2 regions of the Chryseobacterium wangxinyae genome follow, and region 2 is predicted to be linked to the other one. Evidence: riboswitches for the same ligand, from Rfam matches in the RefSeq annotation. Region 2 holds a riboswitch; the other holds the start of a gene.
The links. Region 2 has a riboswitch for cobalamin ahead of PGH12_RS17360 (acyl-CoA thioesterase). Riboswitches for the same ligand answer to the same signal wherever they lie in the genome.
Positions count from the first base shown of each region.

Region 1: linked by a shared signal. The riboswitch ahead of PGH12_RS07660 (TonB-dependent receptor plug domain-containing protein) and the one ahead of PGH12_RS17360 (acyl-CoA thioesterase) in region 2 are both predicted to bind cobalamin.

Region 1 is NZ_CP116034.1:1,668,793-1,684,478, forward strand. It holds gene namA (NADPH dehydrogenase NamA) at 31-1,083, opposite strand; gene cdd (cytidine deaminase) at 1,147-1,668, shown strand; cobalamin riboswitch at 1,804-1,980, shown strand; gene PGH12_RS07660 (TonB-dependent receptor plug domain-containing protein) at 2,013-3,848, shown strand; gene PGH12_RS07665 (hypothetical protein) at 3,859-4,920, shown strand; gene PGH12_RS07670 (CCA tRNA nucleotidyltransferase) at 5,279-6,700, opposite strand; gene PGH12_RS07675 (L-threonylcarbamoyladenylate synthase) at 6,873-7,421, opposite strand; gene tnpA (IS200/IS605 family transposase) at 7,487-7,915, opposite strand; gene PGH12_RS07685 (DinB family protein) at 8,038-8,541, opposite strand; gene PGH12_RS07690 (GNAT family N-acetyltransferase) at 8,657-9,103, opposite strand; gene PGH12_RS07695 (cystathionine gamma-synthase) at 9,162-10,343, opposite strand; gene PGH12_RS07700 (hypothetical protein) at 10,410-11,000, opposite strand; gene gldC (gliding motility protein GldC) at 11,113-11,439, opposite strand; gene gldB (gliding motility lipoprotein GldB) at 11,462-12,448, opposite strand; partial or broken gene PGH12_RS07715 (GNAT family N-acetyltransferase) at 12,572-13,099, shown strand; gene nadE (NAD(+) synthase) at 13,108-13,899, shown strand; gene PGH12_RS07725 (ribonuclease domain-containing protein) at 13,993-14,475, shown strand; gene PGH12_RS07730 (barstar family protein) at 14,554-14,859, shown strand; gene pafA (alkaline phosphatase PafA) at 14,931-15,686, opposite strand, start outside.
Region 2 is NZ_CP116034.1:3,697,024-3,712,709, reverse strand. It holds gene PGH12_RS17380 (endonuclease MutS2) at 1-1,009, shown strand, start outside; gene PGH12_RS17375 (GEVED domain-containing protein) at 1,047-2,132, opposite strand; gene PGH12_RS17370 (ATP-binding cassette domain-containing protein) at 2,519-3,181, shown strand; gene PGH12_RS17365 (hypothetical protein) at 3,215-4,012, shown strand; cobalamin riboswitch at 4,056-4,235, shown strand; gene PGH12_RS17360 (acyl-CoA thioesterase) at 4,346-4,729, shown strand; gene PGH12_RS17355 (hypothetical protein) at 4,797-5,024, opposite strand; gene PGH12_RS17350 (HD domain-containing protein) at 5,093-5,683, opposite strand; gene PGH12_RS17345 (PadR family transcriptional regulator) at 5,931-6,260, shown strand; gene PGH12_RS17340 (PspC domain-containing protein) at 6,272-7,990, shown strand; gene PGH12_RS17335 (1-acyl-sn-glycerol-3-phosphate acyltransferase) at 8,289-8,879, shown strand; gene PGH12_RS17330 (PaaI family thioesterase) at 8,944-9,378, shown strand; gene PGH12_RS17325 (protease complex subunit PrcB family protein) at 9,491-9,946, shown strand; gene PGH12_RS17320 (hypothetical protein) at 9,998-10,213, shown strand; gene PGH12_RS17315 (hypothetical protein) at 10,245-11,048, shown strand; gene PGH12_RS17310 (RNA polymerase sigma factor) at 11,056-12,144, shown strand; gene PGH12_RS17305 (hypothetical protein) at 12,155-13,024, shown strand; gene PGH12_RS17300 (chorismate-binding protein) at 13,047-14,015, shown strand; gene PGH12_RS17295 (hypothetical protein) at 14,219-14,413, opposite strand; gene PGH12_RS17290 (MarC family protein) at 14,417-15,022, opposite strand; gene PGH12_RS17285 (BatD family protein) at 15,064-15,686, opposite strand, start outside.

The DNA.
Region 1 (15,686 bases), 2.0 Mb from region 2:
ATTATATTCTGTATTTTGATTTTGCTAAAATTAAGAAGAAATTTTCGCTCTAAGGTATTGATGCGGAAAAAAATTATCTTCATTCATCTCAAAAGATCCCTGAACTGCAATATACGGATTTCTCAAAATTTCTCTCGCTATAAAAATCAAATCGGCATCACCTTTTTCAAGAATCTCTTCGGCCTGTTCTACTTTAGTAATTAAACCTACAGCTCCTGTTTTTACATCAGCCTGATTTCTGACATCTGAAGAAAAAGGAACCTGATATCCTTCATAAACAGAAATTTTCGCGCCGTGAATATTACCACCGCTGGAAACGTCTATTAAGTCTACAGAATGATTTTTTAATTCCTTTGCCAACTTTACGCTGTCTTCAATATCCCAGCCATTTTCAGCATATTCGGTCCCGGAAATTCTTACAAAAAGGGCTACATTTTCATTCAGTTCTTCATTTACTGCATCTACAATCTCCATCAAAAATCTACTTCTGTTTTCAAAACTTCCACCATACTCGTCGGTTCTGATATTTGAAAGGGGAGACAAAAACTGATGCACAAGATATCCGTGTGCGCCATGAATTTCGATAACATCAAAACCGGCAGCGACCGCTCTTTTTGCAGCGTCCTTAAAATTTTTAATTAAATCTTTGATTTCTTCTACAGACAGTACATGCGGAATTCTTTCACTAGGATGATACGGAATCGGGCTTGGTGCTACAGTTTCCCAACCTTCTTCCAGAGAAATCTGTTTATTTTCCCAGGTCGAACCTTTTCTTCCTGCATGAGCCAACTGAATTCCTATTTTCGAATCTGAATTTTTGTGAACAAATTCCACAATTTTCTGAAGTTTTTCGGCCTGTTCATCATTCCAGATTCCCATACAGTGATTGGTAATTCTGCCACGAGGTTCTACTCCTGTTGCTTCTACGATGATCAAACCCGTTCCGCCCTGAGCGCGACTTCCGTAATGTACATGATGAAAATCATTGGCAAGACCGTTTTCGCAAGAATACATGCACATTGGCGACATTACCCATCGGTTGGCAAGTTCTACATTTCTAAATTTTATCGGAGTGTATAACATTGAATTATTTTTAAAGTTTAAAATTACAAATTTACTACTGTAACAAAGATATTGCCAGCTTCCATAAAAAGGTCTACATTTATCACCCTTTTGACGAAATCAATGAAAAAAGACATAAATATAAACTACGAGCATTTTAAAAGCAGCAGCGAACTGAATGATATTGAGAAAAAACTCTTCGATAAAGCAAAAACAGCACGCGAGAAAGCGTATGCACCCTATTCGAATTTTTTGGTGGGATGTGCCATTCTTTTAGATAACGGGGAGATTTTCACAGGAAATAATCAGGAAAATGCAGCTTTCCCATCCGGATTATGTGCCGAGCGAGCGGCTATATTCTGGATTGGCGCTAACTTTCCGGATCAGAAAATCAACAAAATTTTTATTATCGGCGGGCCTAGAGAATTCTCAGAAAATACGCCTCCAATTCCACCGTGCGGAGCCTGTCGCCAAAGTTTAATGGAATACGAAACGAAACAGAACGAAAATATTGATGTTTATTTTTCAAATTTAAATGAAGAAGTTTTTAAAGTAAATTCTATTAAAGATTTGCTTCCGTTTTATTTTGATTCGACTTTTTTATAATCCAGATTCAACATTTTATTATGAAGATTTAGAAATCTTAGATTGAGATAAAAGTGAAATTACTGAAAAAGGATTCGTATTATTAATAAAACATCAGATCCTTTATTTGGAATTTTATATTTCTTTTTAAAAGCCTATATTTGCAAAAATTTTGGTTTCCAAATTATTGGAATTAATAGGGAATTGGGCGAAAATCCCAAGCTGTCCCCGCAACTGTAAATCGTAAAAAAAATTTCTACAAAAAACCACTGCCAACGCGGGAAGGTGTAGAAAAGCGAAAGTCAGGAGACCTGCCAATATTTAAACAAATTAGTCATTGCTTTCGGAGGAAAAGCATTCATAATATGGGTATAAAAAGATCTTTAGTCTTCGCTTTTGCCGTATGCAATCTGTCTCTTTACTTCGGTCAGGGGAAAAGCATTGATACTGTATATATTTTTGATAATCAAATGAATAAGGTAAAACTTTTTCACAAGATTACCACTTTAAATCCAGCCGACATTCAGAAAAACTCTTCTAATCTTTCTGAAGTTTTACGTTTTCAATCGCCTGTTTACATTAAAGAAAATGGCCGTGGTGCAGTTTCTTCACCATCATTTCGGGGAACTACAGCGCAACAAACCGCTTTTGTGTGGAACGGAATCAATATCAATTCTCAGTTTTTAGGACAGGGAGATGTAAATAATATTGCACTTTTTGGCTATGACCAGATGGAAATAAAACCGGGCGGCGGAAGTGTAATTTACGGAAGCGGTGCGATTGGAGGAAGTATACATTTAAATAATGATTTAAGCTTTAATCAAGGTTTTCACGGCTCATTAAATTCTGAAATTGCATCATTCGGAACTTTTAATAATTTTCTGAAAGCTTCTTACAGCAATGAAAAATTTAGTTTTAAAGCTACAGGAAGTCACGCGATCAGTCAAAATGAATATGAAGTTCCGGAATCCCGAAATTATATCAACAAGAACGGAAAATATTACAAATCAAACATCAATATTGCGGCAGCCTATAAAATTGCGCCTTATCACCAGATCTCATGGATCTCGGAGACCTTTGATGGCAATCAGCATTATCCGATATTTTTTGAAAGTCAGACTTCGACGAGATATGAAACTCAGAATTTCAGAAGCTTGCTTTCATGGGACTGGAAAAAATCTAAGTTTAATAATATCCTTAGAGCTGCCTACACGGAAGAAAATTTCCAATATTTTGCTAATCTCAATCAACCGAGAACAAGTGGCGGTGTAGGAAAAAACTACATTGTAAAAAATGATTTCAATTATTTCATTACTCCAAAATGGAATGTGAATATCATCGGAGAGTTTCAGCAAAATCATGCAGAAGGAATCGGAACTTCAGGAATTGGAGACGAAGTAAGAAATATAGCTTCAATAGCGGGTTTATTACGATATATCACTTCATCCAATATTAGCTTTGAGGCAGGAATAAAGAAAGATTTCGTGGAAGGATTTGATTCTCCTGTATTATATTCATTTTCAGGGAAATGGAAAGCAGCAAATTGGTATCAAGTGAATTTAAACCTCTCAAAAAATTTCAGATTTCCCTCATTTAATGACCTTTACTGGCAACCGGGCGGAAATCCGAATCTTAAACCGGAAACTTCTGTTCAGGCAGATATGAATCATGAGTTTAAAGTCGGTGATTTTAAACTGACCATGAGTCCATATTACATCAGGATAAAAGATATGCTTCGGTGGATGAGTACTCCGATGGGATATTGGGCACCGTTCAATACTAATCAGGTGGAATCTTATGGTCTGGAATCTCAATTGACTTATCAGAAACAAATCAATCAGCATTATTTTAAACTGAATGCGGGTTACATTTTTACAAAATCTAAAGATCTGGAAATCAACAAGCAATTGATGTATGTTCCTCTTCACAAGGTTTTCGTAAATGCAGATTACAATTACCGTTTTGTGAGGTTTTATATTCAGGGAATGTACAACGGACTCACATATACAGACAGTAACGAAAAAAAATCTGAAGCACTGCAACCGTATTTTGTTGTGAATGCTGGAATTTCTGGTACAATTTTAAAAAAATACACTATCGGTTTTAAAGTCAATAATATTTTTGACGAAATCTATGAAACAATGGCTTACTATCCTTTACCAAAAAGAAATTACAGTATCAATTTTAATATAAATTTTTAAACTATACAATATGAACTTCAAGAAAATCTTACCTTTTTTATTCGCATCGGCGCTACTTTTTAATGTGGCATGTAATGATGACGACTTTATGGAATCAACTAAAAGCGAGGCTTACGAAAATGGAATTTTAATTACTAATGAAGGTGGATATTCTACTCCAACATCCGAAGTTTCTTTTGTGAGTAATGATTTATCTATCTTCGAAAATAAAATCTACGGTAAAAACAACAATGAGGCTATTTTGGGAAATGTTCTCCAATCAGTAGGTTTCAACGGTGAAAATGCTTATTTGGTCTCTAATGTTCCTAATAAAATTGACATCGTAAACCGTTACAACTTTAAAAAACAAACTACAGTTACTGCGAATCTTGATAACCCGAGATACATTGCATTTTCGGGATCTCAGTATTTTGTGACGAATAATAATTTCTTCGATGTAATGAGATTAAATGTTTACAATACTTCTAACAACTCTTTTGTAACAAGCATCAACTTCCCGAGAGCTGCTGAAAAAGTTGTAGAAGCAAACGGAAAAATCGTGGTACAGACAGACGGTATTACCTACCAAACGGTAGCACCTTTTGGTGAACTTCCGACAGGTTACTCATTAACAATAGTGAATCCTACAACGAACACTGTTGCTACTACGATCACACTTCCAAGCAACGGTATCATTAGAGATCTTATCTCTTACAATGGTGACGCTTATGTACTTGCTTCAAGCAATACAGCATCTTACATTTACAAAGTGAATACTGCAAATGGAACGTTCACAACAAAAACTCTTACTCTCGGACAGGCTCAGAAATTGAGAATTGATGCCAATAAATTCTACTTCCATGACAGCAGCAATAAAATCTATTCAATGGATCTGAATTCTACAACAACTCCTACAACTCCGATCGTGACATCTCCCGGAACTTTATACGGATTTAATGTAATTGACGGAAAAATCTATTCTTCTGATGCCAGTTTCACAGGAGACAGCAAAGTGTATATTTACAATACCAGCGGCAATTTGTTGAAAACTCTAACAACAGGAATTGCTACAAACGGTTTTTATAAAAACTAATATTCTTTCGATTAAGATAAAAAAATCCGGCAGTTTCTTTGAAACTGCCGGATTTTTTTATACTTCTTCTTCAAATTATATCTTAAAAATATTATTTCTAAAACTCCAATAAACCACCATGTCGGAAATCTGAAAAAAGTGTACAGCAGAGTGAAGCTATCAACATCCGTTTCACCTTTCGTGACTTTATTGATCTCAAAACCCACTGAAAAAAATGGAATGATAAATCCGAAAAACAAAAAACATAATCAGGTACAATTTCCAATTACGATTTTTAATTATTTTGTATTTCCAAACTCCAAAATTGAAGATGAAAATAATTACCAAAATGATATAATCAAATGTTCCAAAAAACATTTTAAGCAAGTGTTAATCCCAGTTTTTCAGCTTCAGCAATCACAAAACTCCTTGCTTCTTCTTTTTCATTAGCGATTTCTCCTTCTAGAATTGCTTCTTTTACTTTCTCCTTTAAAATTCCGATTTCTCTTCCAGGTTTTAAATTAAATAGCGCCATAATTTCTTCCCCGGAAATAGGCGGCTGAAAATTTCTCACCTGATCTTTCTCTTCAACCTCTTTTATTTTTACCGCAACATATTCAAAATTTTTCTTGAATTTCTCCTGTTTTCTGGAATTTTTGGTGGTAATATCGGCTTTGCAGAGCGTAAAAAGATCTTCCATATCTTCTCCGGCATCAAAAAGCAATCTTCTTAAAGCAGAATCAGAAGCATCATCTGTAATCAAAGCGATAGGACGCGAAGAAAGTTTCACCATTTTCTGAACATATTTCATATCGGCATTCAACGGTAATTTCAATTTGTGAAATAATGTTTTTACCATTTTTGAACCCAAAAACTCGTGACCATGGAATGACCAGCCCATTCCTTCTACAAATTTTTTGGTCGGAGCTTTTCCGATGTCATGAAGTAAGGCAGACCAGCGAAGCCATAGATTATCCGTATTTTCTGATATATTATCGACCACTTCCAAAGTATGATAAAAATTATCTTTATGCGTTTGTCCTTCTACTTCTTCTACTCCTTTCAGCTCTATCAGTTCAGGGATGATGAGTTTCATTAAGCCCGTCTCTTCCATTAACTGAAGTCCGACCGAAGGTTTTTTTGAAAGCATGATTTTATTAAATTCAACCATAATCCTTTCCATTGAAACAATTTTGATTCTTTCTGCTTCCTGCCTGATTGCGTTAAAAGAATTTTCTTCAATCGTAAAATTTAAAGTTGAAGCAAAACGAACCGCTCTCATCATCCTCAAAGGATCATCTGAATACGTTTGTGCAGGTTCCAGAGGTGTTCTCAAAATACCTTTTCCTAAATCACCTATTCCGTCAAAAGGATCAATCAGTTCGCCGAAATTGTTTTTATTAAGAGAAATTGCCATTGCATTGATCGTAAAATCTCTTCTTTTCTGGTCGTCTTCAATCGTTCCGCCTTCCACTTCCGGTTTTCTGCTGTCTTCGGTATAGCTTTCTTTTCTTGCGCCTACGAATTCCAGTTCGAGATCTTTATATCTGATCATCGCCGTTCCGTAGGTTTTAAAAACCGAAACTTTCATCTTGGGATCGATTTCCTGACCAACATTTTGTGCAAGTTCAATTCCGCTCTGTTCGGTAACAAAATCAATATCTGTAGAAGCTTCTCTTTTCATCAGAAGATCCCGCACAAACCCGCCAACGATATAGACCGACTGATTATTTGCTGCTGCAACTTCAGAAATTATTTTGAAAAGTTTTAGATTTTTATTTTGATTGAGGTTGATGAACATTTTATAAAAGAGGTTAGATATTAGAGGTTAGATATTAGATTTACAATACTTTCACATTTGCGAATCTTTATCTAATGTAAAACCACTAAGAAATCGGATTTCAGCTTAAAAAATTGAATTTCCCACTTCTTAATGGCGATGTACTTTTGCAAAGATAATTAATTCTAAACTTTTATTCTCGCAGGACTTTTATTCTATTGTCACTCCAAATTTTGATCACCGAAGAACCAGAGTATTGCGAAACTTTTTCTCTGTCTTCTTCCACCGCAAAATCTACCAAATCAATGATTTCTTGGGAAATATCAGAAAACTTCAACGGACTTTTATCGCCACTGAAATTGGCTGATGTCGAAACCAAAGGTTTATTCAATTTTGTAATTAGTTTTTTGCAATACAGATCTTTTACAAGGCGAATTCCGATGCTGCCGTCTTCTGCAAGCAATTCTTTCGGTAAACCTCTTGGGTTTTGATAAACCAATGTTACCGGTTTTTCGCTCAGATCCATGATTTCCCAAGCCATTTCCGGAACGTCAACCAAATCCTGTAATCGCTTTTCATTTTCCACCAAAATAATCATCGATTTATTTTTTTCACGCTTCTTGATGTCAAAGATTTTGTTGATGGCATCTATATTGGTTGCGTCACAGCCGATTCCCCAGATGGTGTCTGTTGGATAAAGGATTGTGCCACCGGATTTTAATATGTTGATGATGTTTTCCATGATTTAATAGGGGCGGGCTTTAGCCCGTCTTCAAAATTAAGCATTCATTTGGCTTTAGCCAAAACTTACATTTTAAAATCGTATTTTTCAATAAACTCCTGATATTCCTCAGCAAATGTTTTCTTTTGGTGATGCTTTTCCTGATTTTTAATATAATTTCTCACACTGTCTATCATTGATTCTGAAACTGAAACCGCAAAGTATTCATCTTGCCAAGAAAATTTTTTATTTGTTAAATAATTTTTATTGATCCAATGTGAAGATTCTCCCTTTATCAATTGAACAATTTTTTCAATATTCTGATTGGAGCTTAAAGAAATTAGACAGTGACAATGTTCTGAATAACCGTTAATCATATCAATAAAAATTCCTTTTTCCGAAGCGTTTTCTTTAATATGCTTCCAAAATTTTACTCGTAAATCGAGTGTGTTTAAAAATGGAATTCGATTGGTCGTAGAAAATACAATATGAATAAAAATTTTAATGAAAGGCATTTGTGTTCTTTTACCAAAAGTAATAATTTTTAAGTTTTGGCTAAAGCCAATTGATTTTTTTAAATGAAAAACGGGCTAAAGCCCGTTCCTATTGATAAATATAATCTTTAAAAAATAGTAATTTACAATTCCGGTAAATATCTCTCCTCAACCACATTCAAATGATGAATATTATGTCCAACAATCAATTGACAAATCGTTTCCACAGAAATTTCATTTCCGTTGGCTTTCCCAACATTATTTAAAATTGAATGATTTAAAGTTTCCAGCAGAATTTGTGAAGACTTTCTTACGAGTTGATATTCTTCCAATAATGATTCTAAACTTCTATCATTCGCAAAAGAATTGGCAGCGTAATTTTCTTCATCAAAACCGGGCAATTCAGATTTTTCGCCTCTTGCAATAGCTAAAATCCGGTACTGAAAAACTCTTTCTGTGTCTGATAAATGCAGAAGCACTTCTTTCAACGTCCATTTTCCTTCTGTATAAGCGAACTTTGATTGTTCTTCGGTCAGATAAGAATATAAGGAAACGGTTTTCTCTCCAACCAATTTCAATTCTTCCAACCAATTTTCAGATGGAATTAGATCTAAATATCTTTGAATGTATTTTTCGAAATCTGTCATGTTAATATGAATAATAAGTAATTGGTAATCAGTAACATTTTAATATAACAATGGATCAGTCTAGCAATTTAACAATTAAAAAATTGGTAAACTATTACATTGGTAAATTGTTACACTATCTATTCGTCCATTCGTAGAAATTCACCTCATCGTAAATCTCAAATCCACAACTTGGATAAAGTTGGTTTCCGATGTCGTTTGATTTTCCTGTTTCGAGAAGAATTCCTGCTGCATTAGTAGATTTTGCCAGTTCTTTTGCTTCTTCAATTAATTCTTTTGAAAAACCACTGCCTCTGTAATTTTCATTTACAAACAAATCATTCAACAGCCAATACCGCTTCATTCTTGTGGAAGAAAACAATGGATACAATTGCACAAAACCAACCAAATCACCTTCACTTTCAGCAACAAAAATTTCAGAATCAACCTTTTCGATTCTTTCTTTTAGAAATCTTTCCGCTGCCGGAATATCAGAATTTTTATGATAAAAAACCCTGTATTGATCAAACAATTCGGCTAATTGAGGTAAATCATGAATGGTAGCTTTTCTTGTAGTTTTCATTTTAAAATTAATTAAAAACAAACATCCGCTGTAAAAACGGATGCTTGTGATTTTTATTTTAAGAAAATGCTTTTTCTAAATCTGCAATCAAATCTTCTGCATCTTCGATTCCAACGCTGAGACGAACCAAATCATCAGTAATTCCCAATTCTGCACGTTTTTCAGCAGGAATTGAAGCGTGAGTCATCAAAGCAGGATGATTTGCCAGAGATTCTACTCCACCCAAAGACTCCGCTAATGTGAAAACCTTTACTTTCTCTAAGAATCTAATCGCATCTTCTTTTTTACCCGATTTGAAGGTGAAAGAAACCATTCCCCCGAAATCTTTCATCTGAGATTTTGCCAGTTCATATTGCGGATGAGATTCTAATCCCGGATAAATCACTTGAGCAACTGCAGGATGAGATTCCAGGTATTTTGCAACGGCCATTCCATTTTCAGAATGTCTCTGAACTCTTAATGCTAAAGTTTTAATCCCTCTTAAAACCAAATAAGAATCGTGCGGACCTAAAATTCCACCGCTTGCAAACTGAATAAAGTGTAGTTTTTCGCCCAATTCAGCATCTTTTGCGATCAAAGCTCCGGCGATAACGTCTGAGTGACCACCTAAATATTTGGTGGCAGAATGCATTACGATATCTGCTCCCAAATCGATAGGTCTTTGAAGATAAGGTGTTGCAAATGTATTATCTACAGCAACTAAAATATCTTTTCCTTTTGCAATTTCTACAACAGCTTTAATGTCAACCAATTTCATCAAAGGATTGGTGGGTGTTTCAATCCAGATCAACTTAGTTTTGTCTGTAATGACATCGTTGATTTTTGAAGCATCATCAAAATTTACAAAGATAAATTTCAACTGATATTTTTCGAATAGTCTGGTGAACATTCTGTATGTCCCGCCATATAAATCATCCACAGCAACCACCTCGTCGCCTGGATTTAATAATTTTAAAACACAATCGATTGCAGCTAATCCAGAACCGAAAGCCAGACCTCTCGCTCCGTTTTCAATGCTTGCCAAAGAGTCTTCTAAAGCCTGTCTTGTAGGATTTGCCGCTCTTGAATATTCGTACCCGGAATGAACTCCCGGACTTTTCTGAGCAAATGTTGATGTTAAAAAAACAGGTACATTCACAGAACCTGTTGCAGATTCGTGATGCTGACCTCCGTGTATTACTTTTGTATTAAAATTCATTGTTTTATATTTTTGTTGGAAGTTTAGTGATTGAAGAGGGATATTTTTACATCCTTCCAAATTACGACTCCCTGAGTTGTTTTTCTACTTATTTTTATTTTCTTAGAGCTACCCAAATATATCAAATTTAAAAGAATTTCTTTTTTTTACATGGTAATCTCTGTCAAGAGAAAGCCTTTTTCCGTACTTCAAATCATGTATCACAAATAGTAAAAAGAGATGAAATGAAGTTTTTTGCATTATTCTATCAGTGATAATTTCTTCTGTGATGGTTTCATTACTTTCGTTTACATATTGAATTTCTAAGAACTCCTCAATTCCTTCATTATCTTGAAAGGAGTATTTCCATGATACAATTTCCCAAGGAATTATTCTGGTGTAATGTTTAAGATGTTCATTTTCAAATTTCAAGATACTGTAACTTTCATTTTTCACAGAAAAATATTCTGTTGGAATTTTATTCTCTGAAATAAAGGCCTTACAATCTAAGTTTTTAATGAACTCTTCAATTTCTTTTTTAGTGAAATTGTCGTGAATATTATATTTCTTGTCACCAAAATATTCTCTGAAAAAAATATAACTGATAATGTTTCTTTTATCCTTAAAATATTTGTGAGCAAATAATTTCTCAAGCAGAGGAATCAAAGCTATATAAAAAATGATAATCCCTATAAACCATGCAATTTTACAAGAAGTCAAATTAAATATGACAATAAAAACGATGTCTAAAATAAAAGCAAGAAAAAAAGAAATATGACTTATTCTATTCTTAAGTCGTACATATTTAAAGAAATCCTGCAACAAAAACATCTTACATCTTAATTGCAGATTTCACCGCAAATTCTTCAGCAATATCCTCAATCCATGCCGCAACATCATCTTCTCCTGTAGCTCTCTGGTAGGTATTTCCCATAGAAACTAAAATCTGATGCATAAACATTTTCATCTGATCGACCGGCATATCTTTCGTCCAAAGATCAATTCTTAAAGCTTCCGATGTTTTTTCATCCCACACAGAAATCATTACCGCTTTAGTTTCCTCTTTTTCTACTCCGCCGTCTGCTGCATTCCAAGTCATCAATTCGGGGATGTGGTTTTCATCCAGCTCTACATCTATCGTTATTTGAGTCTTTCTCATTTTTCTATTTTTCTAAACTTTATTATTCTTCTAATTTCGGTTTGTAACCTGCTTCATTGAAGATTTTTGTAGCATCCATTTTCAGGAATTCAACCAACTTAGTCTCAGGTTTCTTTTTAAAATATTCTCTGCAGATCTGCCATCCGGTGAAGATCCCCACCATTGGCGACGAATTATTATCAATTTCTGTATAAAACTTCGAAAACGGTCCGGGAGCTATAAAACGCTCTGCCAATCTGTGATCATCACCAAAAATCAGATTATTTTCAACAAAATAATTGTAAATATTGGCTTCGTTTGCTTTTGCCCAGTCATATTGTTCTTTTGTATAATCCATTTTCAGATAATCAGGAATTGCGGGCAAAAACGCGTCTTGCAACATCATTATTTTACCATTGTAGATCATAATGTCAATAAATTTCTGACTTTCCCCTGAATATGGAACGATGTTTTCAGCAAACATTCTGGATACTTTCGGAATGATATTGCTGGGATTCATTGATTTCTGAAAATACAATTCCAACCCTTTATAATTAGCATTTTTATCACCCATGAAACCTGAAATATCTATAAAAAGAAAATTAGATTTCTCGTCGTACAATAAAGGATCCTGAATCATCTGTAAAGCCGATGAAAAAAGGAAAACCTTTGGATTTTTAAATTGCGGAAAATAAAACTTGATGTGCGAAAACAAATCCTGAAGTTCGTTTTGTAATTTCTTCTGATCAATTTTCGCAATCGCCTCTTTGTAGATTTTTACTTGCTCAACATCCGTTCTTCTCTTACCAAAATCTTCATCAGGAACCGTTCCCTGAAACCAAGGAAACTTTGCTGTAAATTGCTCCAAAGGAACATTCTGATCGTAAAACTCTTTTGAGATATCAATCATTTCCACCTTTTCGGCAGGATTTTTTATCTCTACCTTCCAATCTGTTTCATGCTCTTTTTTACAAGAGTTTAAACTTAAAACTAAAAGGCATGAAAGTGCGGCAATTCTAAAAATCTTCATTATTTTTACATGAAATTTAAGTTTACAAAAATAAGGATATAAATATAAACTTATGCTGAAAAAGGATTTTTTTGTGGCTATAAGAATGATAGTAAAAAATTAAAAAATAATTCCACACGAAAGATGAAAATTTATCTCGAAACTGAAAGACTGATCTTAAGAGAAATTCTTCAAGAAGATGCTGAAGCTTTTTTTGCTATGGACAGTAATCCTGACGTTGTAAAATACGTGGGAATAAAACCTTTGACCGAAATCAGCCAAAGTGTAGAGATGATTGAAAGCATTAGAAATCAATATATTGAGAACGGAATAGGAAGATGGGCAGTCGTTAGAAAAGAAGATGGAAAACTGGTTGGCTAGAGCGGTTTAAAACTGATTAAAGAAATCAATAATCATCAAAATATTTACGATCTTGGATATCGTTTTACTCCTGAATATTGGGGAAAAGGCTATGCTACGGAAACTGCAATCGCAGTTTTAAATTATGCATTTAATGAAATGAAACTTAACAACGTTTTCGCATACGCAGATGTTGAAAATGATGCATCCAATCATGTTTTGAAAAAATTGGGTTTTGAAGAAAAAGATACATTCATTGATGAAGGTGACACCTGCTTTTGGTATGAACTAAAAAAAGAGAATTTTAAATAAAAAATATAATGCAAACACAAAAAGTAATAGATCATATTGTACAATGGTTGAAAGAATATGCCGAAAAATCAGGAGTAAAGGGTTATGTACTGGGAGTTTCGGGAGGTGTTGATTCGGGAGTGGTTTCTACTTTGGCAGCAATGACTGGTTTAAAAACTTTGTTGATCGAAATGCCGATTCGGCAAAAAGAAGATCAGGTAAATCGCGCATGGGAACATATGAATGATTTAAAATCTAAATTCCCAAATGTGGAAGCGATGTCTGTGAATCTTACACCGGCTTTTGAAGAATTATACAAGACTTTTGATGTTCACGATGACGAATTTCCGAACGAAAAACTGGCTTTTGCCAATACAAGATCGCGTTTGCGAATGATGACGTTGTATTATTACGGACAAATTAACGGTCTTTTGGTCTGTGGAACCGGAAATAAGGTGGAAGATTTCGGGATTGGCTTTTACACCAAATACGGCGACGGCGGTGTTGACGTCTCTCCTATCGCAGACCTCTATAAAACAGAAGTTTACGAACTGGCAAGAGCTTTAAATTTAGTTAAAAACATTCAGGAAGCAATTCCTACAGACGGACTTTGGGACGCTGAAAGAACCGACGAAATGCAGATCGGCGCCACCTATCCTGAGTTGGAAAAAATTCAAAAAGAATGGGGAACTAAAACAGAATCAGACTACAGTGGAAGAGATCTGGAAGTCTTTAAGATTTTCAGTAGAATGAATAAGGCTGCACAGCATAAAATTAATCCGATTCCGGTTTGTGATATTCCGGAAGAATGGAGAAATTAATTAGTGTAACTATTTATCAGTGTAACAGTTTACCAATACTTGAAGATTGTTACATTGCTAGATTGTTATATTATTACATTAAATTTTATATTTATGAATCCTAAAATTCGTTCGTTACTTTTTGCATGCATGGGACTTCTTTTCGGAATGTCATTAATGTATATTTATAATAATTTCATCGCTGATAAAAAAGCTCCGCTTGAAACTGAAAATGTTCCAAATGCTAATAAAAGTCAATCTGGAAGCCAAACAATTGATGAACTCACGAAAGAGAAAACAGTTATCGCCTATGTAAAACAAAATCATCAGCTTCCTGATTATTATGTTACTAAAAATGAAGCGAAAAAGCAAGGTTGGAATCCTTCCCAAGGAAATCTGTGTGAAGTTCTTCCTGGAAAAGCTATTGGTGGAGATTACTTTGGAAACAGGGAAGGAAAGCTGCCAAAAGGTGAAAACTACAGTGAAGCTGACGTTAATTACAATTGTGGAAACAGAAATGGCGACAGAATTGTTTTTACCAAAAATGGGGAGGTTTATTTAACTAAAAATCATTACAAGAGTTTTGAAAAGCAGTAAGTGAAAAGTGTAAAACATTTCTAAAAAATAAACATTGGAACTTTAATTAAAATAACTCAACTATTAGATACATAAACTATGAACACGACATACATCGACTTCGCAGACCTTGGAGATTACGAAGATTTTTACACCCAGCTTAAAGAAAAAATAAAACTTCCGGCGCATTTCGGGGATAATCTGGATGCACTTTCGGATGTTATTTCAGGCGAACTGGAAATGCCTTTGCACCTAGAATTTGTTAATATGAGTGTTGATCAGCTTGAAATTTTTGAAGATCTGTTAACTACTTTAGAAGACGCAGAAGATGAAGTGGAAGACTTCACTTTCACCTATTTTCTTGAGCAGTTTGAGGATGAGGATGATGAAGAAATTGCCGAATAAGATCCTTTGGATATAAATAATAAACGCCGCAAATGAGAATTTAGCGGCGTTTATTGTAACTGATATTTAATTTATTTTCCTAAAACTTCCATTAGTGGTTGTCCTACATTTCCGCTTGGGTTTTCAATTTTCAGAAATTGAGCAAGTGTAGGCGCAATATCTGTCATAAAGTGGGAAGCGTTGCTTTCACCGTGGGCGACTTTCCATCCCATAAAAATTAATGGAATATGAGCATCGTAAGAATTCCAGACACTGTGCGTTGTTCCTTTCTTTGCATAATTGGGAAGCATTCCGTCGTGAGAAACGATTTGGATGTCACCGCTTCGTTGCCAGTTGTAACCATTGATTACTCTGGTTTTTATAGGTTCCGGGATTGGCGCATTGGCTGCATCTTTCAGATCTACAGCGTAAAGAACACGCGGATCTTTATTTAAATTTTCGATGATGCTTTTTTTAATAGCACTCTCATCAAGTTTTTTTTCTGTAATCAATTGATGATTAAGGTAGATCTGATAATTGTCTATTCCTAAAATTAATTTGCTTGCTGCATATTTTGTTTCTAATTCTACACCTAGATTTTTTTCTAAACCGTCATCGAAAAATCCGGTCATCATTTTATTTTCTTTCATGAAACCTTCAGCATGAGCGCCGCCATGATCTGCTGAAAGAAAAACCAGATATTCACCCTCTCCTACTTTTTTGTCAAGCATTTTGAAGAAGTTTGCCAACTCAGCATCCAGTCTTAAATAGGTATCTTCCACTTCAATTGCGTTTGGCCCATAAGCGTGGCCAACGTAATCTGTAGATGCTACATTGATGGCAAGAAA
Region 2 (15,686 bases):
CATGACCGATATTGGTGATAATCAGTCTATTGAAAACCATCTTTCGACCTATTCATCAAGATTAAAGAAAATGGGTGGAATCATTCGTGAATCTAATCCTGATACGCTTTTATTGATCGATGAATTTGGAACGGGTTCAGATCCGGAATTGGGCGGAGCTTTAGCCGAAAGTTTCCTTGAGTTTTTCTATGATAAAAAGAGTTTTGCGATCATTACAACGCATTACACCAATATCAAACTGGTTGTAGAACAACTTCCGAACGCGATTAATGCTGCAATGCTTTTTGATGAAGAAACTTTGGAACCGATGTATAAATTAGAAGTCGGGCAAGCCGGAAGTTCATTCACGTTTGAAGTTGCTGAGAAAAATAAAATCCCACGATTTATCATTCATTCTGCGAAGAAAAAAGTGGAGCATGATATTGTTAATTTAGATAAAACCATCGTCAAACTTCAGCAGGAAAAATACGAAGTTGAAAAACTGAAAACCGATCTTGCCGAAAGAAAAGGCTCCGTGGAAGACAAAAGAGACAATCTTCAGAAACTTAACGAACAGCTTCAGCAAAAGCTTTTCAACTTTCAGAAACTGTATGAAGAAGAGCACAGAAAACTTCAGTTCGGGACAAAGATTGAAGGTTTTATCGACAGTTATGTAAAAGGAAAATCCAGAAAAGATGTTGTGAAAGATTTTGTAAAGATTCTTGAGCAGGAAAAATTCAGGAAAATCGGAGCCGATAAAGATGAAAGTAAGCGAATGCAGATTGTTAAGAGAAAAATCACTCAGCAGCTTAAAAAAGAAGATGTTATTGAAAAAATCTCCGAAACCAACGAAAAAATAGAGGAAAAACGTAAAACCGATCGCGCGGTGTGGATGAAAATCGGGCAGCGTGTAAGAATTACCGGAAGCACAAGCGTAGGAACAATTGAAACAATTTCTAAAAATAAGGTGACCGTCAATTACGGGAGTTTCAAAACGGTGATTAGTGCCGATGAATTGGAAAGAATTTAAATAAAAAGAGAGTGTTTATAAGCACTCTCTTCTTGTTTTATTTTTTAATAAATTTCAATCGATTTGTTTTTTCTTTATTATTGATATTAATAAAATAAATTCCTTTCAAAAGCTGATGAACATTTACTTTTCCATCCGAAATTTTGCCTGAACTCACTTTTTGTCCGGCTGCATTGTAAATTTCAAAGTCTGTTTCTGAAGATATTCCTGAGATATTTATAATATCCGAAACAGGATTTGGGCAGATATTGATTTCTTTGTTTTTTTCAATCTCATTAACAGCAAGATTTGGAGTTGTAGATAAATAAACGCCATAATCTTCTACCTCACCATACCCAAAATTCCCGCATCCGTTTGATACATAAGTATTTGAGAAGATAACCCTCATTGTCACTGCACAATTGATGACACTACCGATTGCTGCAGAAGTTGGAACATTAAAAGAACTGGCGATCGTATTGTTGGTATTGGATGTAGCACTCACAGTCAGTTCAGCACTTTCGAAAATTCCGTTTGCATTGTAATCTATCCAAACATTTACATACGCAGCAGACGGATTGACCGGTCCGCTTTTTGTCATGGAAAACACATTATTTGTAGAACCATAGACCAAATTTACTTTTCTGGTAGGATCAGAACGATAGTCTGTGTAATTTGATGTTCCGGAATTGCTTACCATCGGCAAAACCCCGAACAGAGGCGGTGGTGTAACGGTCACATTTGAAATATGCATTAAACCCGAATCTGTAGACGAAGATACGCAATTATCAACCGACAATGTCGTAAACACCACAATTACAGAAACATCCGATGGATTGCTCAAATCTCTTATTCTCACATCATATTTTGTACAAGATTGTAAAGAGTTTATTGTGAGTATCGGAACATTGGTTTGAGCAGAATTCCAGGCAGCTCCTACACCGGAAGGTCTGTACTCAAACAGATAATTTGAGCTTGGTATAGAACTGCAAGTTATTGTAGCAGAAGTTGCAGTAATATTAGAAACTACAACAATTGCAGGAACAGTGAAAGGTGTTTCTAATAAGTTCTTATCTAAATGTTTACTTTGGTAAATTGAAATTCCTGATAAGACAAGTAATAAAAAAAGTAGTTTTTTTGCCATATTTTCTGATTTTTAGTTATCTGTCTAAATTAATGTAAATTATCAAATTATTCACTAAATTTGGTATAAATAATCCAATACAAATGGTAAATAATACTCTTATTTTTAAAAATGCTAACCGATCTTAAAATTTTATGGATCTTTTACAGAAAACTGCTGATTCCCGCAGTTTTATTTTCTTTGTTGATGACATTCATGGCTGGAATGAGTTTTGAAATTTTCGGTTTGTGTTTTATATTGCTTTTACCTTTAATGCATTATTTTATTTACGAATTGAGATTTAAAAATGAATATTTTTTCTACGCCAATTTTGGGTTTTCAAGGGTGTTTTTATGGATTTTCACCTTGTCTATTGGTTTAATGATAAAATTTATCACTCTATTTTTATGAGTACACTTCATGTAGACAGCGTTACAAAATCTTTTGGTGAAAAGAAAGTTTTGGAGGATATTTATTTAGGTTGCAAAACAGGAGAAATCATAGGAATTCTTGGTAGAAACGGTTCCGGGAAATCGACGCTATTCCAAATTATTTTTGGAACCATGAAAGGTGACGGTCAATATGTGAAAGTGAATGACGTTATCGTTAGGAGTCAATTTGACCGTAAAAACAGGATTTCTTATTTACCACAGTCCTCTTTTCTTCCTCAAAATATTCGAATTAAAAAACTCATAAGCTTATTTTGTGATAAGGCAGATTCTGCAAAACTTTTTCAGTCAGAATTACTTCAGCCTTTTATAAATGAAATTCCAAGAAACATTTCCAGTGGCGAATTAAGAATTTTAGAAGTTTTACTGATCATTTTTTCAAAAGCCGAATTTATTTTATTGGATGAACCATTTCACAGCCTTTCGCCAAAAATAGTTTCCAGCATAAAGAATATGATTAAAAAACAATCAGAAAATAAAGGTTTTATCATCTCTGATCATCAATATCAGGACGTTTTGGATATTTCAGATCGTATTTATCTGCTTTCCGATGCTTATTTAAAACCAATAAAAGATTTAACAGAATTGCAAAGGTTTAATTATCTTCCGAAAAATATTTAATTTATATCTTTGAGGTATAAATATTCTTTCCAAATGACTTTCATCAACAAAGCGATTTATTTATCGGTATTCAGTATTTTTTCTTTTTCGCTGCTTTTTGCACAGAATAAAGTGCCTTTCGGAGTTGTAAAAGCAACCGAAGGTTATGCAATGGTGCGTGTTCACAAAGAAGACTACCGAAAAATCGTTGACAAAATCCGAATGAAAAAAGGTGATGTCTTTGTTTATGTAAAGCCTGCTCCGGGAGAAACCGACTGGATCTGGATCAAATATCCGGAAAAAGAAGAAACCGAAAAACCTTTTGTAAGATACGACAGCCTGATGAAAGAAGGAATGGTGAATAAAGACCGTATCGCTTTTATTGATCAGCTTCCACAATTTACACCGTCAAAATCTAAAAACGGAAAATCTATCATTTTCACCGATAACAACAACCCAAAAATTCCGACAGCGCAGAGAAGTAAAGTCGTTATTGATATTTACCCTTCAAATGCCGGGTTCCGCAAGCAGGTAAAAGATACTGATGGAAATATCACCTCGATCGACAAAGTAAAACCATGGGGAATTGATAAGGAATTGCCTGTAGGAATGACCGAGATCAAATCGATCAGAGTACAACAACCAGGAAGAGGTTCTGTTTTTGTGAGAGAAGCCATTAAGAATATGTTTCAACCTACGATGGATTTCGAAAACATCGGAGTGACTTCTATCGACGACGATCATATTTTTCTTTATATGATCAACGGTTCGGGAGCGAACAGATACACGACGCTCTGGACTATCAAGGAAGGAAAAGTAATCAGTCAGATTATTTTTAAAAATCCTGAATAATTCATCTATTTATCATTATTTTTGCCCACGGAAAAGTTAAAATTTAGCTTTCCCGAAAATTGGTTCTGCTTAACCGCAGATGAAAAGGGAATCGTGTGAAAATCACGAGCTGTCGCGCAACTGTAAAGTAACTGAGTCTTTATTAAAAACCACTGTGCAAGGTGTATGGGAAGGAAATAAAGATGTTACAAGTCAGGAGACCTGCCATTTTTCTTTAGACAAAAACTTTCGCGATCTGAAGTTTGTTGATCTTATGGTATTCAGGAATTTCATGTTCCTGCTGTTTCTGTTTGTTTCAATCTTTTCATTTTCGCATTAATTTAAAAATGAAATATGACTACAGAAGAAAGAATTACAAACTCCGAAACGCGAATTTTTAAAGCGGTTTTCCCCAATACAACCAATCATTATGACACACTTTTCGGCGGCACAGCGATGCAGTTGATGGATGAAGTTGCTTTTATCACCGCAACACGTTTTGCAAGGAAACGAGTGGTAACCGTAAGCAGCGATAAAATCGATTTTAAAAAACCAATTCCGGCAGGAACGATTGTAGAACTGATCGGGAAAGTTTCTCATGTAGGAAAAACAAGTATGAAGGTGAATGTAGAAATCTACACCGAGCAAATGTATTCTTACGAAAGGGAAAAAGCAATAGTGGGTGATTTTACTTTTGTAGCGATTGACGAATCTAAGAAACCAATTCAAATACTATAAATTCAGGTAGGTTTCGGCGGGCTTTGCCCGCCGAAACCTTTTTTCCACCTTAACGAAAATTTCAGATTTAATCTAAAATTTCAAGCCGAATATCTATCGGGATCGTCGTTATAATCAAAATATTATGTTCTTCGTCACGTACCGTTACATCAGCATCCGAAAAACTGCCGTCATGATTTTTTTTTAAGACCTTAAGATCTTTTACACTCAAAAACTTTTTCGGTATCGAAAGCGTGTAGTTATTTTCACTTTGATGATATTGTAGATCTTCTCTGCTGTAATCTTTTGTCTGCATACCTTTTTTAGGAAATACAACAATCAGCACACCAAAGTTTTCAGAAGTATTTTAAAATTTTAAAAAAATTATTTCAAAACCTTCTCCGTTTCAAGATTTTTAATCATTAAAAATTGGAAAGCCTCTCCCATCTCGTCAGAAGCTCTGCTTATCGCATTTTCGAGCATGTTTCTTACCTGTATTTCGGTTACCGCAGCTTCCGTCCAGCTTTTTCCTGATGTATGAGAATTGAGAATGAAAGGCATTATTCTATCAATTGCACAGGCAAATATTGCATCAGGAGTTTGCTCTTCTTCAAATTCTAACCAGAGATTGAAAAATTCTGAACGAATTGGCTCATCTATAATTCCAAATATATTCTGAGCTGATATTTTTTCTCTTTCGAACTTGCCCACCATTGCTGCTTCATCAAAAATAAAGGTATCACCTGCTTCAATTTCAACCAAATCATGAATTGAAAGCATTCTGATTACTCGCAACAAATCGATGTCTGCTCTGTTTTTTGCGTAAGGAAAGAGAATCTGCGCCAATATAATGATCTGCCAAGAATGTTCGGCAGTATTTTCTCTTCGGGAATCGTCGGCGTTATAATTTCTTCTCTGGACATTTTTTAAAGCATCGATTGCGATAATAAAATCAATTTCCTTTTTAATTTTCATCTTCAAAAATAAGAAAAAGTAAGGAATCTAACTGCTTTGTAAGAAAATGAATTGATAGTGATAAATAGAAATAAAAATATTTATCACTGATATTCAATACTTTAATGTAAATTTAAAAATAATTTCACTACTTTGTATTGCATATTACCATTTTAATTACATATCTTTGTAATGTAGAATCGGAGAAGGTTTAACTAGCTAGAAACGAAATCTGATTTTATATAACTAATTAACAAACTTAATAAAGATGAATACTGAAAATACCAAAGCGCAAATGCGAAAAGGGATTCTGGAATTCTGTATTTTAAGCCTCATCAATAATCGCGAAATGTATGTTTCTGATTTAATTGATGAACTGAAAAAAGGAAAACTGGATGTAGTGGAAGGAACCCTCTATCCTCTTTTAACCCGATTGAAAAACGGAGAATTTCTCTCTTACAGATGGGAAGAATCTACCGGAGGGCCGCCAAGAAAATACTATCAGATAACAGAAAAAGGCAAAACTTTTCTAGCTGAACTGCAAAATACCTGGAAAGAACTGACAAATTCTGTAAACCAAATCACTCAAAATATTTAAAAACAAAAGCTATGAACAAGACACTCTCAATAGGACTCGCAGGTTTTTCTTTTACTATAGAAGAACACGCATATATAAAGCTCAGCGATTATCTTAACGCTCTTAGAAGCTCACTAGAGGCTTCTGAAGCAGACGAGGTAATGCACGATATAGAAATAAGAATGGTTGAAATCTTCAGAGATACTTTAGGAAAACGAGAAGTAATCAACGATACAGACGTAGAAAGAGTAATTGCTCAAATCGGTTCTCCTGAAAAGATCGAAGAGCAGGAAGAAGCTTATTATTCTGAAAAAAATACAAAAAGAGAAAGCTCAGGAACAACGTACACAGACAAAAGACAATTGTTCCGTGATCCTGAAAGACAAAAAATTGCCGGTGTTTGTGCAGGTTTGGCTCATTACGTTGGGATGGATATCACGGCAATGAGAGCAATCTGGTTAGGGATTTTCGTTCTGGGGATTTTTACGGCAGCAATTTCTTCGTCTTTGATCGGTCTTCTGTACATTATACTTTGGGTTGTTTTACCAAAAGCAGAAACGGCAGCAGATTTTTTGAAAATGAAGGGAAAGCCTATGAACTTCGACAATCTTAAAAACGAATCTAACAAACTTGTACAGTTTGCTAATGAATCTACGCAGAGAGTCGGAGAAATCTACATCGAAAACAAACCTTATATCAATAATGCAGGAAGCGGAATCTGGAACGTAATCCGTTATTTTCTAGGAGGAATTTTTGCATTAATGTCATTTGGATGTCTGATTGGTGTTTTTGTAGTCTTTGGCTTCATGGGCAACGACAGCTTTCCTCCAATCAATCAAATGGATTTTTATTTTGATAATGATGGAATGAAATACATCATTATGGTAATGATCGTTTTAGGAAGTCTGATTCCGGCATTGTTATTTGGGTTATTGAGCATGAAATTAATTTCACCAAAAACAAAACTGAGAAATACAGGTTGGGTAATCGGAGCATTGATTCTTGCATTAATCGCAGTTTCCACTTATTTCGGAATCAGCATGGCTAAAAAAGATATGTTTTTAAAAGGTCATAAAGAGGATACAGAAGAGATTGCCATTCCTACAACTTCAGATAGTATTTATGTTGATATTAAGCAAATTACGATACCTCAAAACTTTAAAGGATATGATGACGATATCTATTCTGATAAAATATCTGTTTACGAAAAAGACTGGGTTCATGTAGATGTAACGAGAAAAGCTGATATTAAAACACCATATTTAATCATTAAAAAAGAAGCTAAAGGTTATAATATTCCGCTTAACGCAAGTATTCCTGTAGAAATCGTTGGAAATAAAGTAATTCTTCCGAACTATATTAAATATCCTTATGATCACCGTTTCAGAGATTACAGCATTGATTATGAATTGGTAATTCCGCAAAACGCAGTCGTTATCCCTTTAAAGAAAGACGGAATCAATTTTGACGGTGACACAGACGGAAACGGTATCAACGACAATGACGAAGAAGACAATGATGATGAAACCGGTAATATTCAAATTGAAAAAAATAAAATCTCAATCAACGGTGCTACCATCGAATACAGCGATAATGATAAAGACAGCGTGATCATTAATGGAAAGAAATATCAAAAAAATGAAGCTGAAAAAATCATGGATACCATGAAGATGAATATCGATAAAATGAAGGATGTAGACATCAAGATAAAAGACGGTAAAAAAGAATTTTCGATTAAACCAAATAATTAACCTGAGAGAGTGAATGAAGGTGTGGATGAATAGCAAATGTTTGAAACCCACACCCTTCTACTCTCAATAAAAACTAAAAATTCTTCATTAATTAGTGGTTTATATACTAAAATAGTCTTATATTCGTAAAAAATTTAACCAACACAAAAACATCAAATCATGGTACAAGTAGTTTTAGAGATCGCAGTAAAAATCGCAGATTTAATCAGCGGATTATTTTAAGAGACATAATATTTCAATATATTTGTAAAGTATAACCACTATCTGGTTATACTTTTTTGTTTTTAAAATTAAATTAATGAAAAAGCTGATTGGCAAACTGATGCTAAAAATTCTGGGTTGGAAAGTCGTTTTACAAGGCGATGCCAACAGTCTCAATCGTTGTATTCTGGTGGTAGCACCACACACGCACAATATGGAATATCTTTTGGGAAATCTTGCCTATTGGACTCTCGGAAAACCTTTGAAAATCATCATTAAAGATGCTCACACTAAAGCTTGGTACGGTTCGGTAGTTCGTGGACTGGGAGGAATCGGCATCGACAGAAGCCAGAAAAATGATCTGATTAATTTCGTAGCCAATGAATTTAAGAAAGATGATTTTAGTCTTGTAATTACTCCTGAAGGAACCAGAAGCTGGGTTCCGAAATGGCGGAAGGGTTTTTATCACATGGCTTTGGCAGCGAAGGTTCCGATTGTTTTGGCAGCGGGAGATTTCAAGAGAAATATTGTTTACCTCGGCTATACAATTCCGTATGAAAGAATAGCTTCGGCATCTTTCCTGGAAATCATGGAAGAAATTCAAAATTATTATATCAAATACGATATCGGTCCTAAAATTCCATCCAACTGGAATCCGAATATTATAGGAGATGAAGTTAGAAGTTAGAAGTTAGAAGTTAGAAGTTAGAAGGAAGATTACCGTTAGCAATTACTCATTAGTTATTTAAAACATGTATACAGAAGGCAAAACAAAAAAAGAGATCTTAGAATTTATTAATAATTGGGGTGAAGAAACCTTTGCAAAAACTCTTGACATACAATTCATCGACATCGATCTCGAAAACGAAACTCTTACCGCAACAATGCCTGTTACGCCGAAAATTCATCAGCCTTTCGGGATTATGCATGGCGGAGCAACTTGTGTATTAGCCGAAACTATGGGTTCTAGCCTTTCGAATATGTTCATTGACGGAAGCAAATATTTCGGTGTAGGAACAAATATAAATTCGAATCATTTAAGAAGCAAAAAAGACGGAATCGTTACGGCAGTAGCAAGATTCATCAGAAAAGGAAAAACAATGCACGTTTCTGAAATTGAAATTCGGGACGAAAAAGACCAGTTAATCAGTCATACAACGATGACGAATAATATTATTAAAAAGTGATATTTAAAATTAAAATATAGAAGGCTCAAAAATTTTGAGTCTTTTTTTATATACTTGCTGCAACCTTTTGAATTTTCTGCATCTTATAATTGTAACCAAAAAATGATCAATTATGAAAAATTATCTACTTCTATTATTTTGTTCGGTTTTCTTTATTTTAAATTCGTGTAGGGATCAAGAAGAGAATACTGAAAGCAAAACTCCTGTAACTGTACAGCTAATCGGGAAAGGTGATTTGGTTGGAAATAATATTCCGCAGCAAAATACCGTCATCACAACCTCTGCACAATGGAACACTCTTCTTAATAACTTAGATGCTTCCAATAATATTTCAGGTGGTTTCACAGAAACTAATGTAGATTTTAATCAGTTTATGATTATTGCAACCTTTGATCAGGTTTTTCCCAATGGCGGACATTCTATCGACATTATTGCTGTTGACGAAAATCCTCAAAACATCATCGTTGATGTTGAAAAACTGTTAACAGGAAACGTGACGGCAGTTGTAACGCAACCCTATCATATTGTGAAAATTCCTAAAAGCACAAAACCGATTATATTTCAATAAATTTATTTGCAACCTTTTGACTTTTCTGCATCCTATAATAAAATAACTACCATGAAAAATTTAATTTTACCTTTTTTATTGATATTGACTTTAGTGTTTTCTTGTAGAAGTGAGGATTACGGATTGCTTGAGAAAAAAGTCAATTCTTACGATGTATATGTTGGTGGAACAGAAAATCTACAAGTGTGCTTTTGGAAAAATAATCAGAAAACCATTTTGCCCGGCGGTGATAACCTTAATGGAGTTCAGATTGAAGTGGATAAATGACGTCTACGTATTGGCTGTAAACATTGAAAATATGGATCAAATTCGTGCTTGGTATTTTTGGAAAAACGGAGTAAAATATAATGTTGCCCAATACCTCAATGTAGCTGCAAATAATACAAATGCACAAGACAACCTACTTCTTTTAACAAAAATGATCGTTAAGAATGGAGATATTTATTTTGCAGGAACGATAAAAAATCCAAATCCGACCTCAAGTTTAGATCAATATCAAATATGCTACTGGAAAAACGGATTGAAAACAGTTGTTAGTAATGTTAGTGATGAATCAATCGGCGGATTTGAATTATTTAATAATGATATTTATATTGCAACACGTAAAAATTTCAATTACAGCAATTTGACTTGGGATCTTATGCATTATAAAAATGGAATTGTATTTTCTTCAACTACTAATAGTTCTGCCATGCCAGAAGGCTATTTTAAAAATTCTTCGGAAATGTTTTTGCTTGAAAAACATTATACAAATCCCCCATATACTTCAAGTTACATACGAATTTACAAGAATATTCTTACTAATACAACCCTTAACATTCCTGCACTTATAACATCTACACCAATTAATTATGAATACTGGAATGAAAATGACAAATATTACGTTGGTGATGATTTCTATTACAAAAATAATAATCTCATACAAATAAATGATCCTACAGGATTTAATAGAATCGGACGTCTTTTAGTAAAAGATCAAAATATTTACATGACAAGAACGAAAAATAGTGTTGTGAAATTTTTCATCAACAATGTAGATACAATGACTATAACAGACACAACAAAAGGATGTTTCAACGACATATTTGTAGTTCAAAACTAAGTAGTATATGCACAAAACAAACTGGCAAAAAATCTATCTCGACTATTCCCCGAAACTTTTGGGGATTTGTCGCAGATATGTCGCAGACTTACAGACTGCGGAAGATCTTTTGCAGGACAGTTTTATCTTGGCGATGCAAAAAAGCCATCAGCTAAAAGACGAAAAAGCTTTATTTGGCTGGCTCAAAACTATTGTTGTCAATAGTGCTTTACAGCATTTACGAAGCAACTCCAAAGAAATTTTCGTATCCACAGAAATATCAGAAATCCCGGAACAATTGACCGAAATGAATAACTCTTCCACAGAAAAAAATCACGTTTTAGCCTACGATTTCACCAGAGAAGAACTGTTGAAGTCTATCGACAGTCTGCCATTGCATCACCGTTCGGTTTTCAATTTATATTTCATCGAAAACAATTCTCATCAGGAGATTGCAAAACTATTGGGTATAAACGTTAACACTTCAAAATCACATTTGCTGAGAGCAAAAAAATCTGTTCAGAATTATTTATTAAACAATTTCGTCACTCAAGACACTCCTAAAAACAACAAAAAAGTTACTCAATTACTTGTTTTTTTAGGATTTGGCAGCTTGATGTGGGCACAGACTTTTCAAAGTAAATTTGCTGATTTTAAGATTACGCCGTCAAAAAATCTTTCAATTCCGAATAATGTTTCTTCGACTACTGTTTCTTTTTCAGGTCCCGGCAAAAATCTTCTGAAGAAACTGATTATTACCGCTACATTATTTATTACTCTTATCATTTCGATCGTAGCTTTTGAAGAAAATAAATCATTTAAGCAAGGAATTTCACTAGCTGAATCGACCATGAAAAATGAGATAGAAAATAATGTAAATAAAAATTCTACGGAACCAAAATCAGAAGTTATTAAAAAGACTGATATTCAAAATGAAGAATTAAATAAAATCGACTTAAATCGAAAGACAGAAAATCAAGAGAATATTTCAAGACCAATTCTTACAAAAGAAAAAAAATTACATTCAAAAGATTCTGTTGATAATGCTCTTAAAAAAGTAATTATCATAAAAAAAATAATCCAGAGAGACACCATTTTTATTGAACGACCTAACTAAAAACCCGAACATGTTTTTAAAAAAACTAATTTTCATTTTCACAGTTTTATTACTGCAAACTACACAGGCGCAGAAAAAGAAAGCAGACACTATATTTGTTTATGAAAAAGTGATCGTTTACGACACAATTTATTTAGAGAAAGCAGTAAAAAGCAGAGTGAACGGAATTCAAATTTCCCTTCCAACTGTAAAAGATCAGTTTGTTGAAAACAGAATTTTTAAAGTAAAGAAAATAACACCTAAAAAAACTTTTCTCCAAAGTTTACAATATGGCGTAGAAGGCGGAATTGGTTTTAAAAACAACAGTTGGGCAAGAGCATTGCATAGCGACAAACTGCAGTTTGGGGAAAATCTGGGATTATGGTTTTCCAAAAAGGTAAGTTCAAATTTGTTACTGATGTTATCAGCCAATATTTATCGCTGGAACTCTACTTTTGATCTTGATGCCAATGAAGACGAAACTTATTTGAATGGATTTTATTTTACAAAAGACAATCAACCACTGCTTTTTCAAAGATTTAACAATAAACATTTTGAATATACAGGGCAACTGAAAATATTGTACGAGTGGAAAAAATTCAGGCCATTTGCGGGATTTGCTGTCAATAAAAACATTTATAAAATGCGGTTTTTGGTGCCCGAAAATCAAAACCTTAATAAACCTAACGATTTTAGAAGCTACAAACTCAATATTGGCTTTTCGTTTGGACTGCAATATCAGATTTCCCCCAAAATATCCGTAACATCAGATTATCAGCAGTTTTCACTTAACAATTTATCTTTAAAAAACAGCTCGTTTGATTTTGACATTTTTAAGACTAATAATACCTTTGCTGAACGAAAACTGAACTTGGGAGTTGCCTATTTTATTTCCAGATAATAGTTTTAAAAAGTATTAGATTATGATTTACTTCAAATTTCCTTTTAACGAAAAAATGTATTCCATAGAAGAAAATTCAGATAAAAAGTCGGTTATTTTCAAGTCTTTTGATCAGGCGGAAAGTATTAATTTTAATGGAAATATTTTTGAAGCAAGCAACATTGATAAAAGACTCTCCAGCAAATCATTAATTCAGGAAGAATCTGATTTTTCACCAGAATCTCACCATGAATATTTGGAAAAACTTCACAAGGTTATTAAAATTGTTAAAGAAAACAATCTTCAAAAGCTGGTTCTATCACGAAGAAAAATTTTCAAAGACTTTAGTGAAATTAATTTAGAACAGAGTTTTAAAAACCTCTGTCAATCGTATCCGAACGCTTTCAGATATCTGTTTACAAAGAATGGAAATACGTGGATTGGTGCGTTCTCGGAAGTTTTAGGAAAATATAATAAAACTACGCACGAGTTTGAAACGATGAGTTTAGCGGGAACCATTCCGGTATCAGAAACCTGGAGTACAAAAGAAATTGAAGAACAGAAACCCGTTTCTTCGTACATCAGAAATGTCTTGCAAAAATTCCGAAAAGATTCAGAGATTTGGGAATCCGAAACCTATGATCATATATCTGGCAATATCAAGCATTTAAGAACTGATTTTAAATTGAAAATCAGCGCTGAAGATCTTGATGCAATTATTGAAGAACTTCATCCCACCCCAGCTGTTTGCGGGATCCCGAAAGATTTCTGCAAAGAGAAAATTCAGGAGCTGGAAAAATTTCCAAGAGAATTATACGCAGGATTTATAAGAATTGAAACTGATGAATTCATCCAGTATTTTGTGAATCTACGTTGTGCAAAACTTTATCGTGACGCTGTACATCTCTTCGTGGGTGGCGGAATCACGGCTGAGAGCGATCCTGATAAAGAATGGATGGAAACTGAATTGAAGTCTGAAGCTGTTCTGAAAAATCTCTCTCTTTTAAGCTAAAATCACGTACAGAATTTTAATTACGGTGAACTTTCAAATTTTGTAAATTGTGTAGGTTTGCTGCTGCAAAATTCTCCCTTATGACAAAATAATCATTACATATTAATTACAAATAATTGACGACAAGATAAACGTGTTTGACGAACATAAAAAATCCTCTTTCAGAACCTGAGAGAGGATTGTATTTTTATATCTGAAAAAGATTATTTCTTTACTCCGATTTTACTCCATGTATTCATGATGAAAAGCAAGAAAAGTCCTACCACACCACAAATAATTGAAATTACATATTTCATATTGTCTTCAGACGAAATCTCTGAATGCCAGTCGATCGCGTAAATATTGATAGCAATAACCACGATAAAAACGATTAAAAATACTTTATAAAACTTCTGCATGATCTAAAAATTTATATAATTCTGCACCAATTGTGCAAAGTTTGCTGTAAATAATTTAATTGAAATCGCAAGCAGGATGATCCCGAAAACTTTCTGTAGAATAGACAACGTTGCCTCTCCCATTTTCTTCTCCAACCAAGGCGCTGATTTCAGCACCAAATATACGAAAATTGTATTGAGAATGATCCCAAGAATGATATTGATGTCATGAAATTCTGCACGTAAAGACAAAGTTGTGGTTAAAGTTCCGGCTCCGGCAACCAAAGGAAAAGCAATCGGAACAATAGATGCAGCTTTCGCTTCGGTGGTCTTATTGATTTCAATCCCTAAAATCATTTCCAAAGCGATGATAAAGATTACAAATGCACCCGCGATGGCAAATGAATTAACATCTACACCAATAAATTTTAAAATTTTATTTCCAACAAACAGAAATATAATCATGATCAATCCCGCTGTAATTGATGCACGTTTTGCTTCAATTTGTCCAAATTTCTGCTTTAAACTTACAATAATAGGAATTGAGCCAATGATGTCGATCACTGCAAAAAGAACCATAAAACACGTCATTGTCTCTTTAAGAGAAAAATCCTGAAAAACTTCCACCATTTGATAATTATTAATTTCGCAAAATTATGAATAAAAAATGATTATTTGCTAATCTGAGAATATAAATTGATTATATCTTTTAGTATTTCGCTAATTCCTTCCTGAGATTTTACGGGAGTAAATTTCTCAATCTGAATTCTCTGTGATAGATTTCTATATTCTTCAGCTACTAAACTACCTTTATAGCTTTCCAAAAACTGTCTGAAATCTTCTTTTGAACTCTGAAAATATTGATTTCGAACTTCAGAATCCAGCTCTTCGGCTGTTTTAAAGAAAGCATCAAAATTTTGACTGTCTTTGAGGTTTTCAAGATAACTGAAGTAATCTCCAACGTCAGTCTTTAAGTTTTCCCTGATTGCTCGTTCAGTTTCAGCAACTGATCCGAGATCTCGTGGTGCAGATTTTACCTTTTTTAAATCTCTCTTCTTTTGCCAGTTTTTAAATATGAGGTAAGCGATCAATAATCCGAAAAGAATTCCGAGGTTAATAAAAAGTACCTTCCAGTTGAATCTGCTTTTTTCTTTAACCTTAAAAGTTGTGGTTTTTAAAACCGGACTGTTAACGGTTTCCAGTAAAGTATTGGTATATTCATTCACTTTTTCTACGGTGGTACGCGATTCTAAAACCTGATCGTGTGAGAATGCCGTAAGATTCAACGTTTCCT